DNA from 3 places in the Halomonas sediminis genome. Region 3 is predicted to be linked to each of the others. Evidence: predicted binding sites of a transcription regulator. Region 3 holds the regulator's gene; each other region holds the start of a gene.
What was found. Region 3 encodes FNR, which switches genes on or off when oxygen is low (the NO sensors DNR and NnrR bind a similar motif). Its sites were predicted from a motif close to TTGATNTANATCAA; they were not measured.

Region 1 (4,668 bases), 300 kb from region 3:
TGGTGGGAAACGGCATGTCCTTGAGGGCGCGCAGCATGGGGTTGTAGCGTTTCTCAAGCGACTCGCCGAGGTCGGGGGCTTGCTCGCCGGGGACTACGCTACGGTCAGAAAGGTCCTGGCCGGCGCAGAAGCCGCGACCGTTGCCGGTCAACAGCAATGCCCGGATGCTCGGGTCCTGGCGCACGGCCTTGAGCGTCTTGCGCATCTCGGCGTGCATCTCGGTATTGAAGCTGTTCAGGCTTTCGGGGCGGTTCAACGTGATGCAGGCGACGCCGTCTTCCACGCTGTAAAGCAGGGGCGCTTGGCTCATGGGGTATATCCTTGTGTCAGTGCCCTTGAAAAGTGGCAGGTCGTTTTTCCTGAAAGGCGCGAATGCCCTCTTCGCGGTCGGCGGTGCCCGCCAGCAATGTAAATGCATGGCGCTCGAAGCGCAGGCCGGTGGCCAAGTCGGTATCCATCGCCTTGTGCAGCGATTCCCGCGCCAGGCGTACCGCCAGCGGTGCCTTGGCGGCGATGCGTTTGGCAATGGCCATGGCGCGCTCAAGGGTCAGTTCGGGCTGGGTGATTTCGCTGATCAAGCCGGCTTCGAGCGCACGGCGAGCGGAAATCGGCTCGCCGGTCAGTACCATCTGGGTGGCCAGTGATTTACCCACCGCCCGCAGCAGGCGCTGGGTGCCGCCGGCACCGGGCATGATGCCCAGGTTGATTTCCGGCTGGCCGAACTGGGCACTCTCGCCGGCGATGATGATGTCGGCATGCATGGCCAACTCGCAGCCGCCGCCCAACGCATAGCCGTTGACGGCGGCGATGATCGGTTTGCGAAAACGCGTGATGGCGGCCCAGTGGTGCTGGCGAGGGTCTTCCAGCATGCCGACTAGGTCGCGTTCGGCCATTTCCTTGATATCCGCACCGGCGGCGAACGCCCGTGCATTACCGGTGATCACCACGGCGCGCACCCTGTCATCATTGTCAGCATCGCTCAGGGTGTCGGCGAGTTCGGCGAGAAGCTGTGTGTTGAGCGCATTCAATGCGTCCGGGCGATTCAGCCTGATACATAGAACGCCATCTAGGGGAGGGGTGATTATTAGAGTCGTGGGCATTTTTTCCTCAGTTCGGCCTGTGGTACACAGGATGGACTATCCGCCGAGTATAGGTTTTTTTTGATACGCATCAACATTGATAATTAATGATTAGTGTATCGTTTTTCCTTTATGCATGGAGTTTATGCTCTATTAACAGCAGCTTGCATGCTTTTTCTAGGGCGTCAGAGCGAAGTTAGACCATAGTATGAAAGGTGGTGGTAAGGCGAATGCGGTTGAGAGAAGGGCGCGGACCCCGGGGCTCGTTGGCGTTGGCACGGCGACTTTCAGGCTGGATGTGCCGGGCAAGGCGTTTGATGTTTTGTTACGGGAAAGATAATCTCTATCTTGATACCGTATCAAAACAATGCGTAAACGCAGGAGTGCCCCATGACGCAATCAGCGCAGCAGATGTTCGACCGTCACCGTCAGACCCTTGATCAAGCCGTCGAGGCTATTTCCAGCCGTGATTTCTGGACGCCCTATCCGGAAAACATGAAGAAATATCCCGAGGATGCGGTTAAAGGGGCGCCGTCCAGGTTCGAGTCTCTCCTCAATCAGCCGTTTACGCTCAAGGCCGTGGCAAGCACCCGGCAAGTGGGCGGCGAAGTGTCGCCCTATGGCTTTGACCTCGGTATCACTTATGACCAGCCGGACTCTGAAGCGCTGATTGCAGCCATGCAGAAGGCAATGCCCGCCTGGCGCGATGCCGGTGCCGAGGCGCGCGTCGGTGTCTGTCTGGAAATCCTGGCGCGTCTCAACGCCATGAGCCCGGATATCGCCCAGGCGGTGATGCACACCAGCGGCCAGGGCCCAATGATGGCGTTTCAGGCCGGTGGACCACACGCCCAGGATCGCGGCCTGGAAGCCGTGACCTATGCCTGGCAGGCGATGGCGCAGATTCCCGCGACCGCCAAATGGGTCAAGCCCCAGGGCAAGCATGATCCCCTGGTGCTCGACAAGCGCTATCACATCGTGCCGCGCGGTGTTTCGCTGGTGGTGGCCTGTTCCACCTTCCCCACCTGGAACACCTACCCGGGGCTGTTCGCCAGCCTGGCCACCGGCAATCCGGTGATTCTCAAGCCGCACCCCGGCGCCATTCTGCCGGTGGCGATGACCGCACGCGTCGCTCAGGACGTGCTTGAGGAAGCGGGCTTCGACCCCTGCCTGGTCAGCCTGGTACCCGATAGCGTCGAGGCGCCGATGACCAAGACGCTGGCGCTCGACCCGGCGGTCAAGTTGATCGACTTCACCGGCTCCAACGCCTTCGGTGACTGGCTGGTGCAGAATGCCACCCAGGCCCAGGTGTTCGCCGAGAAGGCCGGTATCAATACCGTGATCATCGACAGCGTGGATAACCTCAAGGCGGTCACCATGAACCTTGCCTTCTCGCTGAGCCTGTATTCGGGACAGATGTGCACCACTAGCCAGGCCATCTATGTACCCAAGAGCGGCATTGAAACGGCCGAGGGTCATCTGAGCTTCGACGACGTCACCGCAGCGCTTTCCAAGGCGATCGATAAGTTTCTCAGCGACAACGACCGTGCCTGTGCCGTGCTGGGCGCCATCCAGTCGCCGGCGACCGAAGCGCGTATCGATGAATGTCGTGGCTTGGGCGAAATTCTGCTGGATAGCGAGCCGCGTGAGCACGCCCAGTTCCCCAACGCTCGCATTCATACGCCGCTGCTGCTCAAGGTGGATGCTGAGCAGAAGGCTGCCTATAGTGAAGAGCGTTTCGGCCCGATCAGCTTCGTCGTCGCTACCGAAGACACCCGGCACAGCATTGACCTGGCGCGCGAGGTGATTCTGGAAAAAGGCGCGATAACCCTGGGTGCCTATACCACCGACGACAATGTGGCCGAGCAGTTCGAACAGCTGGCCATGGACGTGGCGGCGCCGCTGTCGCTGAACATGGACGGCGGTGTGTTCGTCAACCAGTCGGCCGCTTTCAGTGATTTCCATGCCACCGGCGGCAACCCGGCGGCCAATGCCTCCTTATGCGACCAGGCCTTTGTCGCCAGCCGCTTCTTGGTGGTGCAAAGCCGTCGTCACGGCCAACCAGACTGACGGAGAACGTTATGCCGTACTATCGACTCGAAGGGGTGACGCCGGTGGTGCACCCGACCGCCTATGTGCATCCCACGGCGGTGTTGATCGGCGATGTGATCGTCGGCCCCGGTTGCTATGTCGGCCCCGGCGCGGTGATGCGTGGCGATTTCGGCCGTCTGGTACTGGAAGAAGGCTCCAACCTTCAGGATACCTGCGTGATGCACGGCTTTCCCGGCTGTGTCACCAAGGTCGAAAAGGATGGGCATATTGGCCATGGCGCAGTATTGCATGGCTGCGTGGTCGGGCGTGATGCCATGGTCGGCATGAACGCCGTGGTGATGGACGGCGCCCGGATCGCCGAGCGTTCGATCGTTGCGGCGGCGGCATTCGTCAAGGCGGGTTTCGAGTGCGCACCCCAGTCGTTGGTGATGGGCGCTCCCGCCAAGGTCAAGCGCGAACTGAGCGATGAGGAATTTGCCTGGAAGCAGCAGGGCACCCAGGAATACCAGCGCTTGGTAACTCGCTGTCGTGACAGCCTGGAGCCTTGCGAGCCACTCACCGAGCTGGATGCCGACCGGCCCCAGCTGGAATCCGGTGATACGGCGCCAAAGCAGCAGCTTGGCGCCAAAGGGGGCGGGTCCTGATGAGTTATGAACTGATCGAGGTCTCGACACAGAAGGCGGTGGGCATCATCCGCCTTGATCGACCCAAGGCCTATAACGCCCTCTGCAATGCGCTGGTGGAAGAGCTGGGCCAGGCGCTGGACGCCTTCGAGGCGGACGAGGCGATAGGGGCGATAGTGCTCACCGGGGGCGAGAAGGTCTTCGCCGCCGGGGCCGACATCGGCGAAATGCTCGATCGCGAGCATGCCGATCTGTTTCTCGACGACTTTCCTTACGTCAAGTCGCACGGCTGGGAGCGGCTGAGCAATTGCCGTAAACCGACCATTGCGGCGGTCTCGGGTTTTGCCCTTGGCGGTGGCTGTGAATTGGCCATGGCCTGCGACATCATACTGGCCAGCGACACGGCGAAATTCGGCCAGCCGGAAGTCAAGATCGGCACCATGCCGGGGGCCGGAGGCACGCAACGCCTGGTGCGCGCCATCGGCAAGGCCAAGGCCATGGAGCTGTGCCTGACCGGCCGCATGATGGACGCCGCAGAAGCGGAGCAGGCGGGGCTGGTGTGTCGGGTCGTGCCGGTGGATGCCTTGATGGAGGAAGCCCTGACCATGGCGGCCACCATCGCTTCCCACTCGCGTCCGGTGGTCATGCAGATACGTGAAGCCGTTGAGCAATCCTTTGAAACCGGCTTGCAGGCGGGATTACTGTTCGAGCGCCGCGCATTTCAGGCGACGTTCAATCTGGCCGACCGCAAGGAAGGCATGAGCGCCTTTGCCGAAAAGCGCAAGCCGGTGTTTCGTCACCGCTGACCGGCAAAAAGCTTGAACGTGATGGCACCCAAGCGCCCCCTGCTCAGCAGGGGGCGCTTTTGCTTACAACAGAAAAACCGGCTATGTGTTTGGCGTGGTGAAGTGTCAAAA
Region 2 (4,668 bases), 620 kb from region 3:
TGATGAAGCAGATGGCCAGCTTCATGGACGTCACCTACCGCGCCAAGCCGCTGCTGGCCTTTGACGTCGCCGACGATGCTGCTCAACTCAAGACAGTGACCAGCCCGTTCGACCGGCGCAAGCAGGTGGGTAGCGTGCAATGGACCACCAAGGAGCAGGCAAGCAAAGCCCTGGATGCCGCCTGGGCCGCTTTCCCGCGTTGGGAAGCCACGCCCATTGCCGAACGTGCCGCCATCCTGCGTCGTCTGGGCGATTTGATGGAAGAGCATATGGCGGAGCTGATGACGCTGTGCTCACGCGAAGGCGGCAAGTTGCTGACCGACGGCGTGGACGAGATCCGCGAAGCTGTGGATTTCTGCCGCTATTACGCCATGCGTGCCGAGGAGACGTTCGGCGAAGCCACTGAGCTTCCTGGCCCCACCGGGGAATCCAACCGCTTGATAATGGGCGGCAAAGGGGTGTTCGCGGCGATCAGCCCTTGGAATTTTCCAGTGGCAATTTTCTGCGGCCAAGTGGTTGCTGCCGCCGTCTCGGGTAACACCGTGCTGGCCAAGCCTGCCGAACAGACGTCCATCGTCGCGCACCGTGTCATCGAGCTTTTATACGAAGCCGGCATGCCGCGTGATGTCGTGCAACTGTTACCCGGTGATGGGCCGACTGTCGGCAGCGTTCTGACCTCCGATCCACGGGTCACCGGGGTGGTTTTCACCGGGGGTACCGACACCGCTCAGATCATCAACCGCGCCCTGGCGGCACGGGAAAATGCCCCCCTGCCGACCCTGGTGGCGGAAACCGGCGGCATGAATACCATGATTGTCGACTCCACCGCCCTTCCCGAGCAAGTCGTGGTGGACGTGATTCAGTCAGCATTCCAGAGTGCCGGGCAGCGTTGTAGCGCCTTGCGTGTCCTGTACTTGCAGGATGACGTTGCGGACCGGGTGATTGAAATCCTCAAAGGCGCCATGAACGAGTTGCGTATCGGCGACCCGCGCGACCTGGGCACCGATGTCGGCCCGGTGATCGATGAAGATGCCCGTAAAGGCCTCAATGCTCACATTGAAAAGCTCAAGGGGGAAAAACGCCTGGTAGCTGAAACACCGTTGACGACCGAACAGACCGAACATGGCACCTTTGTGGCACCGGTCGCATTCACGATCGATAGCATCAAGGCACTCGAGCATGAGCAGTTCGGCCCGATATTGCACATCGTGCGCTACAAGGCCAGCGAGCTGGATCAGGTCATCGACGACATCAATGGCCGAGGCTATGGCCTGACCTTCGGTGTGCATAGTCGTAACGAGTCTTTCGCCGCCGAAATAGCGCAGAAAATTCGCGCTGGGAACGTCTATATCAACCGTAACATCATTGGAGCGGTGGTCGGTGTACAACCTTTCGGTGGAATGGGGCTTTCCGGGACCGGCCCCAAGGCAGGCGGGCCGCATTACCTGCTGCGCTTTGCCACGGAAAAAACCCTCACCAATAATACCGCTGCTCTGGGTGGCAATGCATCGCTATTGGCGCTGGGCGATGAGTGAAACACCTCATCAAATGTTGAATGAAGCAACTATAAAACCAACCTGACTCCTGGAAAGGAAACGTATCATGGTTCAAAACAACCTGGGCATTGCCTTTACCTTCGTGGCGTACTTGATACTGATGCTGGGTATCGGTGTCGTCGCTTATAAACGTACCAACAACCTGTCCGACTATATTCTCGGCGGCCGCTCACTTGGACCCTGGACTTCCGCGATTTCCGCCGGGGCATCGGACATGTCAGGCTGGCTGTTGCTGGGTCTGCCCGGCGCTGCCTACATCAGCGGCATTTCAGCCAGTTGGATTGCGATTGGTCTGCTGATAGGCACCTGGCTCAACTGGCTGCTCGTGGCGCGTCGTCTGCGCCTTTACAGCTTCAAGGCCAGCGACTCCCTTACCTTGCCGGATTTCTTCGCCAAGCGTTTCCGCGATAACTCACAGCTGTTGCGGGTCATTTCGGCGATCTTCATCTTGATGTTCTTCCTGTTCTACACAAGTTCCGGTCTGGTGGCAGGCGGCAAGCTGTTCGAGACGGTATTCGGTTACGATTACTCGATCGCCGTGACCATCGGCACCATCGCCATCATCTCCTACACCTTCTTCGGTGGGTTTTTGGCGGTATCCTGGACCGACTTGATTCAAGGCTTGATGATGGCGGTCGCGCTGCTGATCGTCCCAGTCGTGGCCTTCATGGATGTGGGTTCGACAGGTGCCGCGGAAGCCTTGGCGGGGCAAAGCGAGCACATGCTCAGCTGGTTCCGTGATGCCTCCACCGGTGAAGCCTTGAGCTTTGTGGGTATCGTCAGTTCGTTGGCATGGGGCCTGGGTTACTTCGGCCAGCCGCATATCCTGGCGCGCTTCGCTGCCATTCGCAGCGAAGCCGACATTCCCGCCGCACGCCGCATTGCAGTCACCTGGTCCGCACTGACCCTGGTGTGTGCCATCGCAGTGGGTCTGTTGGGCGTGGGTTTCATCGAGCGCGACCTGGCCGATGGCGAAACCATCTTCATGGTCATGGTGAATGCCATCTTCCATCCGGTGATCGCCGGTGTGCTGTTGGCCGCCATTCTGGCTGCGGTAATGTCCACAGCGGATTCCCAGCTGCTGGTGTCATCCTCTGCACTGACCGATGACTTTTACAAAGCGCTGTTCCGCAAGGATGCCTCTCAAACCGAGCTGGTCTGGGTAGGTCGTTTTGCGGTCATCGGTATCGCCGCCTTGGCCTATATGCTGGCGCTCAATCCGGAATCCAACGTTCTGGGACTGGTCTCCTACGCCTGGGCAGGCTTTGGTGCCGCCTTCGGTCCGGCCTTGATCATGGCGCTTTACTGGCGCCGCATGAACCAGTGGGGCGCGCTTGCCGGTATTATCGTGGGCGGTGTTACCGTGGTGCTCTGGGCTGAGATCTCCGGCGGTATCTTCGATCTGTACGAGATCGTCCCCGGCGTGATCCTGGCTTACATCGCGATTGTGGTCGCCAGCCTGGCAACAGCGCCTCCCAGCGATGCCATCACTGCCGAGTTCGATACTTACGATCAGAGCTGAGGTTCGGTTGGTTCTATAAAGAAGCAAGCAAACCAAGCTAGTAAGAGACCGCCTTCGGGCGGTCTTTTGTTTGGGCTGTATTATATAAGTCACCGGGTGCGACTACCGAGGAATAAACTCTTGCGCTGGATCAATAACTGCATAGGCACAGCTGGTTAGAATCGCTTTCATCGGTTCTCAGCGACTATCAGCCAATCTATTCCACAAGAGTGTCCTCATGCATAAAATGACTTTGCCTGCCCTTCTCGCCGCCGGCATTGCCGCCGCCGCTTTCACCACCAGCACCCAAGCGCTTGCCTATGGCGAAGGTGATTTCTTTACCCGTGTAGGTGCGGCGAAGGTGGATCCGAAAAGCGATAATGGGGAAGTTCTCGGAGCCGACGTCAATGTCGACTCGGAAACAAATTTAGCTTTCACCTTGGGTTACCGTTTCCATGACAAGATGGGAGTCGAGCTGCTGGCCGCGCTGCCATTCGAGCATAATCTAGAGGTCGAAGGTGTTACCGGTGGTTCTACCAAGCACCTGCCGCCTACCCTGACAGTTCAGTACTACCCGCTGGGAGGCACAGAAGCACGCATTCAGCCTTATATCGGCGCGGGCATCAACTACACTAACTTCTTCGAGGAAGAAACCGATATCGGTGCTTCATTGGAACTCGATGATTCATGGGGTGCGGCCGGCCAGGTGGGTATCGACCTATTGATCGATGACAACTGGGCACTCAATGCTGCAGCCTGGTACATCGATATCGATACCGATGCCAAGGTTGGTGGCGCAGATGCCGGTACCGTCGAAATAGACCCGTTAGTGGTCATGGGTGGCCTCAGCTACCGTTTCTAAGCTAGCCTTGTCGTAAGGTCTTCAGTGTCCAGCCAATGCCCGCCTTCCGGCGGGTATTGGCTTTTTGCTATCTGGTGTTTAGAAAGTTAATTCTCCGTTACCAGCCGGTCCACCTCTTCCACCGTCCGGAGTATCGCTACGCGCTCAGTGGCAGGTACATTTGCCTGTTGCAGATAGGTCTCGAGCGCGGGCGCCACCTCGCAACGCGCCGGCAGGGAGCCTTGCGCCTCCGCTAGCGCACCAAGGCGGGGGATAAATACAAAACGCAGCCATTGCGGTAACGTCATGGTATCCACACAGAACGGTTGTTTGCTGGTGAACGCCGACGCTTCGGGAGGCGTCATGCGCCACAAGCCCGCCTCTTCAAGTGCTGTTTCAAGGCGTTGCAAAGCAATTTCAAGCTGTTGATATTCCGTCATGTCATGCCTGGTTATTAAAAAGTGTTGGCTTATTATCACGGCTATTTTTGAGGTTTTCCACCGCTGATAGCCATTGCCAGGCGTCATCCAAAGATTCACAGAAAACTTGCAAGAGCCTGTGGATAAGCTATGGAAGGATGTCGCTTAGCCTACCCCTGCGGGCTTTGAGAAATTTGGTCATTTTTTGACCTTTCTGTTCCCATTGAAGCCGTGATTATTCCTTATATACGGCTGACAGCCGCTCATCTGCAAGGTAAAGTGCACGCTTGAAACGCGGAAGGATGCCATGCAACCAATTCACACCCTTGATGATTTTTTTACTCGCAGCGG
Region 3 (4,668 bases):
AAAAGCGCCTGCGGCGTCAGGTAGGCAATGCCATTATTGACTATGACATGATCCAGGAAGGGGATCGCGTCATGGTATGTCTTAGTGGCGGAAAGGATAGCTACACTCTGCTGGAAATATTGCGCAACCTGCAGCGCAATGCACCGGTTGATTTTTCCTTGATAGCAGTCAATCTTGATCAGAAACAACCCGGTTTTCCCGAGCATATCTTGCCAGCCTATCTCGACAATCTAGGTGTCGAGTATCATATTCTCGAGCAAGATACGTATTCGGTGGTCAAGGAAAAAACCCCTGAAGGCAAAACCACCTGCGCGCTGTGTTCGCGGCTGCGTAGAGGGTCTTTGTATGGCTTTGCCGAAGAAATCAAGGCCACCAAAATTGCTTTGGGGCATCACCGAGAAGATATACTGGAGACCTTGTTTCTTAATCTTTTTTTCGGTGGAACGCTCAAGGCCATGCCGCCTAAGCTGCTCTCTGATGACGGAAAAAATATTGTGATTCGGCCGCTTTCGTATTGCAAGGAAGCCGATATCGCCGAGTTTTCCCGACAAATGGCTTTCCCGATCATTCCCTGCAATCTATGTGGTTCCCAGCCCAACATGCAGCGTCAGTTGGCCAAAGAGATGCTGGCGGAATGGGACAAGAAATACCCTGGCCGACTGGAGAGCATGTTCAAGGCGGTCACCAATGTGGCACCGTCTCAGTTGGCCGATCGTGAGCTGTTCGATTTTATCGGGCTGGAAGCCAAGCAGGCTGACCTGATGGCCAGCCGCATTCAGGCAGTCAAGGTGAGTTGAGCTCTTGCTCTTCTTCCTCGGATAAGGCAATCAGCGCAGGCATATCGAGAACATTGACCTCCCTTCCGGAAACCGACACCACCTTCTGGCTTTGAAAGCGACTCAAGATGCGACTGACGGTTTCCACTGCCAGTCCCAGGTAGTTACCAATATCCGCTCGGGACATGGAAAGCCGAAAGCTATAGGGCGAATAGCCCCTGCGGCGAAACCGCTCGGATAACGTTATCAAGAAGCTTGCCAGGCGTTGGTCTGCCGTCTTGCGTGAAAGTAGGCGCATCATGCGCCGATCCTCACGTAACTCCTTGCTCATGCTGCGGTAAAGCTGTCCGCGTAATTCAGGGAGTTGCTCGGAAAGAAGATCCAGACGGTCGAAAGGAATTTCACAAACGGTAGTCGTTTCCAGCGCAATGATGCTGCCGGGATAGGTTGCTTCGTTGATGCCATCAAGACCCACCAACTCACTGGGGAGGTAAAAGTTGGTCAATTGATCGCTACCATTACCTTCCGTGGTGACTTGCTTGAGACTGCCGGAACGCACAGCAAACACGCTGGTGAAGACATCCCCTTGGCGAAATAGGGGCTCACCTTTCTTGAGCGGTGCGCGACGACGAATAATCGAGTCGAACTGATCCATGTGTTCAAGCTCAAGCGCCAAGGGGAGGCAAAGTGAGCTCAAACTGCATGTCTGACAGTGAGCTTCGTTCAGTATGGCTCTATGACGGCCCATGATGTCCGGCATGAGTTCCTCCCTCAAATAGGTGGCAAGGACCATTATGAGGAATTAAGCGCCGGCAGCAAGTGTTGTCGAAAAAGTTCCTTAAAAAAACGGTTTTTAAAAAATCGCTTGGGCTGGTGAATGAGCATCGAAAGCCATGACTAGGCGGCCGAGCAGTAATCGCCCTTGGGCAGTAGCCACCAATCTATTACCGGTTCGCTGAATCAAGCCGGCTCGTTCGGCGCCTTCCAGCTTGGTCAAGGCATCTGCAAGATAGCGCGGTGCGTCGATGCTCCATCGTCTACTGATTTCATCAAGGTCGAGCGCCATGTCACACAACATGCATTCGATGACATGCCGGCGAATTTGGTCGTCTTGTGTCAGGCGAATGCCGCGTTTTATAGCCAAGTGACCCTTATCCAAAGCTTGTTCATAGCTTGCCGGCTTAGTGGGGTTCTGGGCATAGATATTATCCACACAACTTACAGCGGAAACTCCTAAGCCCACCAAATCATATTGGGTGTGGCTGGAGTAGCTCTTGAAATTTCGCTGTAGGGTGCCTTGCTGCTGAGCGATAGCCAGGTTGTCGTCCGGTCGGACGAAATGGTCTAGTCCAATAGGCACGTAACCGGCCTGGGTCAGCATGGTGATAGCGGTATGTAGAATCGCCGTTTTTTCTTCGGGGCACGGCAGGTCGTCGCGGTTGATGTGCCGTTGGGACGCAAAACGCTCAGGCATATGACGGTAGCTGGTTACCTTGAAGCGTGCTGGGTTGAGTTCGATTGCCTGGGCGAGTGTCTTGGCGAAGCTTGTGCGAGTCTGGCAAGGCAGGCCGTAAATCAGGTCCAGAGAAAGCGAGCGAAAACCGAGACGGCTGGCTTCTTCCATCAATGTCTCGGTCAAGACGTGCGGTTGCACACGATTGATTGCATGCTGAACAGTCGGGTCGAAATCCTGTATCGACAGGCTTATCCGGTTGAAGCCCAGGGCTTGAAGATGGCGCAAGGTCAATACATCGGCTTGATGCGGGTCAATATCGATGGAGTAATCGCGGGTTGGCGCGTAGGAAAGACCAAAGCGTGCATCCAGCCGGTCGATCAAGTCGCTCATTTGATCCAACGTCAAAAAAGCCGGTGTGCCGCCCCAGTGAAGCTGTTGTATTTGACGAGAGGAATCTAGATGGCGTGAGCTCAGCACCATTTCTCGATCCAGCCGCGATAGGTAAGGCTCGGCTAGTTGGGTGTTCTGAGTGACTATCTTGTCGCAAGCGCAATAAAAGCAAACTTTTCGGCAAAATGGCACATGAACATACACGCCTAAAGGCTTGTTGCCACTATTGCTGCGCTCTAGCGCAGCAGTAAACTCTTCGGCACTGAAGTTATCATGAAAGGAGCGCGGCGTAGGGTAAGACACATAGCGAGGCTCCTCTTTGTCGTTGCGCTGTAACATGGCTTGGTTCCAAGCTCTGCCTGGAATGAATCCGTTCAAAGCAGGGTAGCGGTCGGGAATGGCTTGAACGGGCATACAGATGCTCCGGTATCTAGAACGTAGAGTACTAATGGTAGTTCGCAGAGAGGAAAGGAAGATTGAGCTGAGTCAATGTAACGATGGTTGGGCTTAGTGAAGCGAGGAGGTTGTGAGCAATGTCCATAATTGCCAAAGCGCGAAGCTAATGATAGTTAATGCTGCCAGGCTGCGTGTGGCGCGGTGACGAATCAAGCCGGCCATCTGGCGTGCTGCAATGCCGGTAACCAGCAATGCGGGAAGCGTGCCCAGACCGAAGGCTCCCATCAGGGCGGCTCCATGCAAAGGGTCCGCTGTGGCCAGACTCCAAGCGAGCATTGAGTACACCAGACCGCAGGGCAACCAGCCCCAGATGGCACCTAGAGCAAAGGCTTGGGGGAGTTTGACCACCGGCATCAAGCGGCGCCCCAAAGGCTCCAGGTAACGCCATAACCGCTTGCCTACCGCTTCAACCTTGAGTAGCCCTTTCCACCAGTTGGCGATGTACAAGGCCATGAGGATGAGCATGACGGCGGCGAAGGCCTGAAGCACCATGCCGGCCTCGGGGGACAATGCCAGCAAGGTGCCGAGCGTTGCCACCAAGGCACCGGCAGCCATGTAGCTAACAATACGCCCGGCGTTATAACCCAATAACAGGCCTGTGAGCCTAGCTGGATGGCGCATGCTGGGCGGCACGGCAAAGGTCAGGGCGCTCATGATGCCGCCGCACATCCCGATGCAGTGAGCTCCACCCAAAAGACCGAAAACGAACGCCGCCAGCAGTGGTGGTAGGTCCATGCCGGTGGGATTCATCGAGGGCTCTCGGAGTTATCGTCCGGTCGCGTCCGGGGCTGCTTTTGCTGTTTTCTGCGCTGGCGCTCCTCGGGCGAGAGGTCGTTTTCATCTTCATCGAACAGGATGCGATGAGCGGGCCCTTCCAGATCATCGAACTGTTCATTTTTCACCGCCCAGAAAAAAGCCCAGACCGCCAACCCTAGGAGAATTAGCGATAATGGAATCAACAGATACAATATCGTCATGCGGGCACCGGCGTAGGGGAATGGGGCAGCGGCACAGTGCTGCTGCGCCAGCGGGATAGGCGTAAGGCATTGCCTACCACCACCAGTGAGCTGAGAGACATTCCGATGGCGGCAAGCCAGGGCGGTACGATACCTATCGCGGCCAGCGGCAAGGCGGAAGCGTTATAACATACCGACCAGATCATGTTCTGACGCATCACCCGGCGCGTCGCCCGAGAAATCTGGATCGCTTCGGCAATGCGCATCAGGCGTGGACTCAACAGTATCGCATCGGCGCGTGTGCGGGCCAGGTCCGTGGCGCTATTCATGGCGATCGCCACGTCAGCCCCGGCCAGCACCGGAATATCGTTGATGCCATCGCCGACCATGATCACGGTTTCGCCGCTAGCCTGCAATTGCTGCAAACGCTCAAGCTTGCCTTCAGGGGAGGTGCTTGCCTGCCAGGTATCGATATTCAGCTGTCTGGCCAGGCTTGCCACTGCATGCGACGTATCGCCTGAAAGCAGTTCGACCTTGAGGCCAGCGGCCTGTAGTGTCATTACAGTTTCTCCGGCGTCCTCGCGAATCGCGTCGTGCAGACCGAACCAGGCACGTGGCTCGCCTTCTTTCGCCA

Region 1: paaF (2,3-dehydroadipyl-CoA hydratase PaaF) is a predicted target of FNR. The motif match lies at 1,161-1,174, and genes of this name have one in related genera.
Region 2: LG290_RS10915 (OmpW/AlkL family protein) is a predicted target of FNR. The motif match lies at 3,199-3,212, and genes of this name have one in related genera.

The regions. Positions count from the first base shown of each region.
Region 1 covers NZ_CP085246.1:3,220,705-3,225,372, reverse strand. Annotated here, with positions in the region: gene paaG (2-(1,2-epoxy-1,2-dihydrophenyl)acetyl-CoA isomerase PaaG) at 1-310, opposite strand, end outside; gene paaF (2,3-dehydroadipyl-CoA hydratase PaaF) at 327-1,100, opposite strand; gene paaN (phenylacetic acid degradation protein PaaN) at 1,470-3,146, shown strand; gene paaY (phenylacetic acid degradation protein PaaY) at 3,158-3,772, shown strand; gene LG290_RS15225 (enoyl-CoA hydratase-related protein) at 3,772-4,557, shown strand.
Region 2 covers NZ_CP085246.1:2,297,059-2,301,726, forward strand. Annotated here, with positions in the region: gene putA (bifunctional proline dehydrogenase/L-glutamate gamma-semialdehyde dehydrogenase PutA) at 1-1,535, shown strand, start outside; gene putP (sodium/proline symporter PutP) at 1,603-3,078, shown strand; gene LG290_RS10915 (OmpW/AlkL family protein) at 3,296-3,919, shown strand; gene LG290_RS10920 (YqcC family protein) at 4,006-4,338, opposite strand; gene LG290_RS10925 (DUF3549 family protein) at 4,625-4,668, shown strand, end outside.
Region 3 covers NZ_CP085246.1:2,921,779-2,926,446, reverse strand. Annotated here, with positions in the region: gene ttcA (tRNA 2-thiocytidine(32) synthetase TtcA) at 1-797, shown strand, start outside; gene fnr (fumarate/nitrate reduction transcriptional regulator Fnr) at 784-1,536, opposite strand; gene hemN (oxygen-independent coproporphyrinogen III oxidase) at 1,630-2,961, opposite strand; gene LG290_RS13810 (sulfite exporter TauE/SafE family protein) at 3,130-3,828, opposite strand; gene ccoS (cbb3-type cytochrome oxidase assembly protein CcoS) at 3,825-4,055, opposite strand; gene LG290_RS13800 (heavy metal translocating P-type ATPase) at 4,052-4,668, opposite strand, start outside.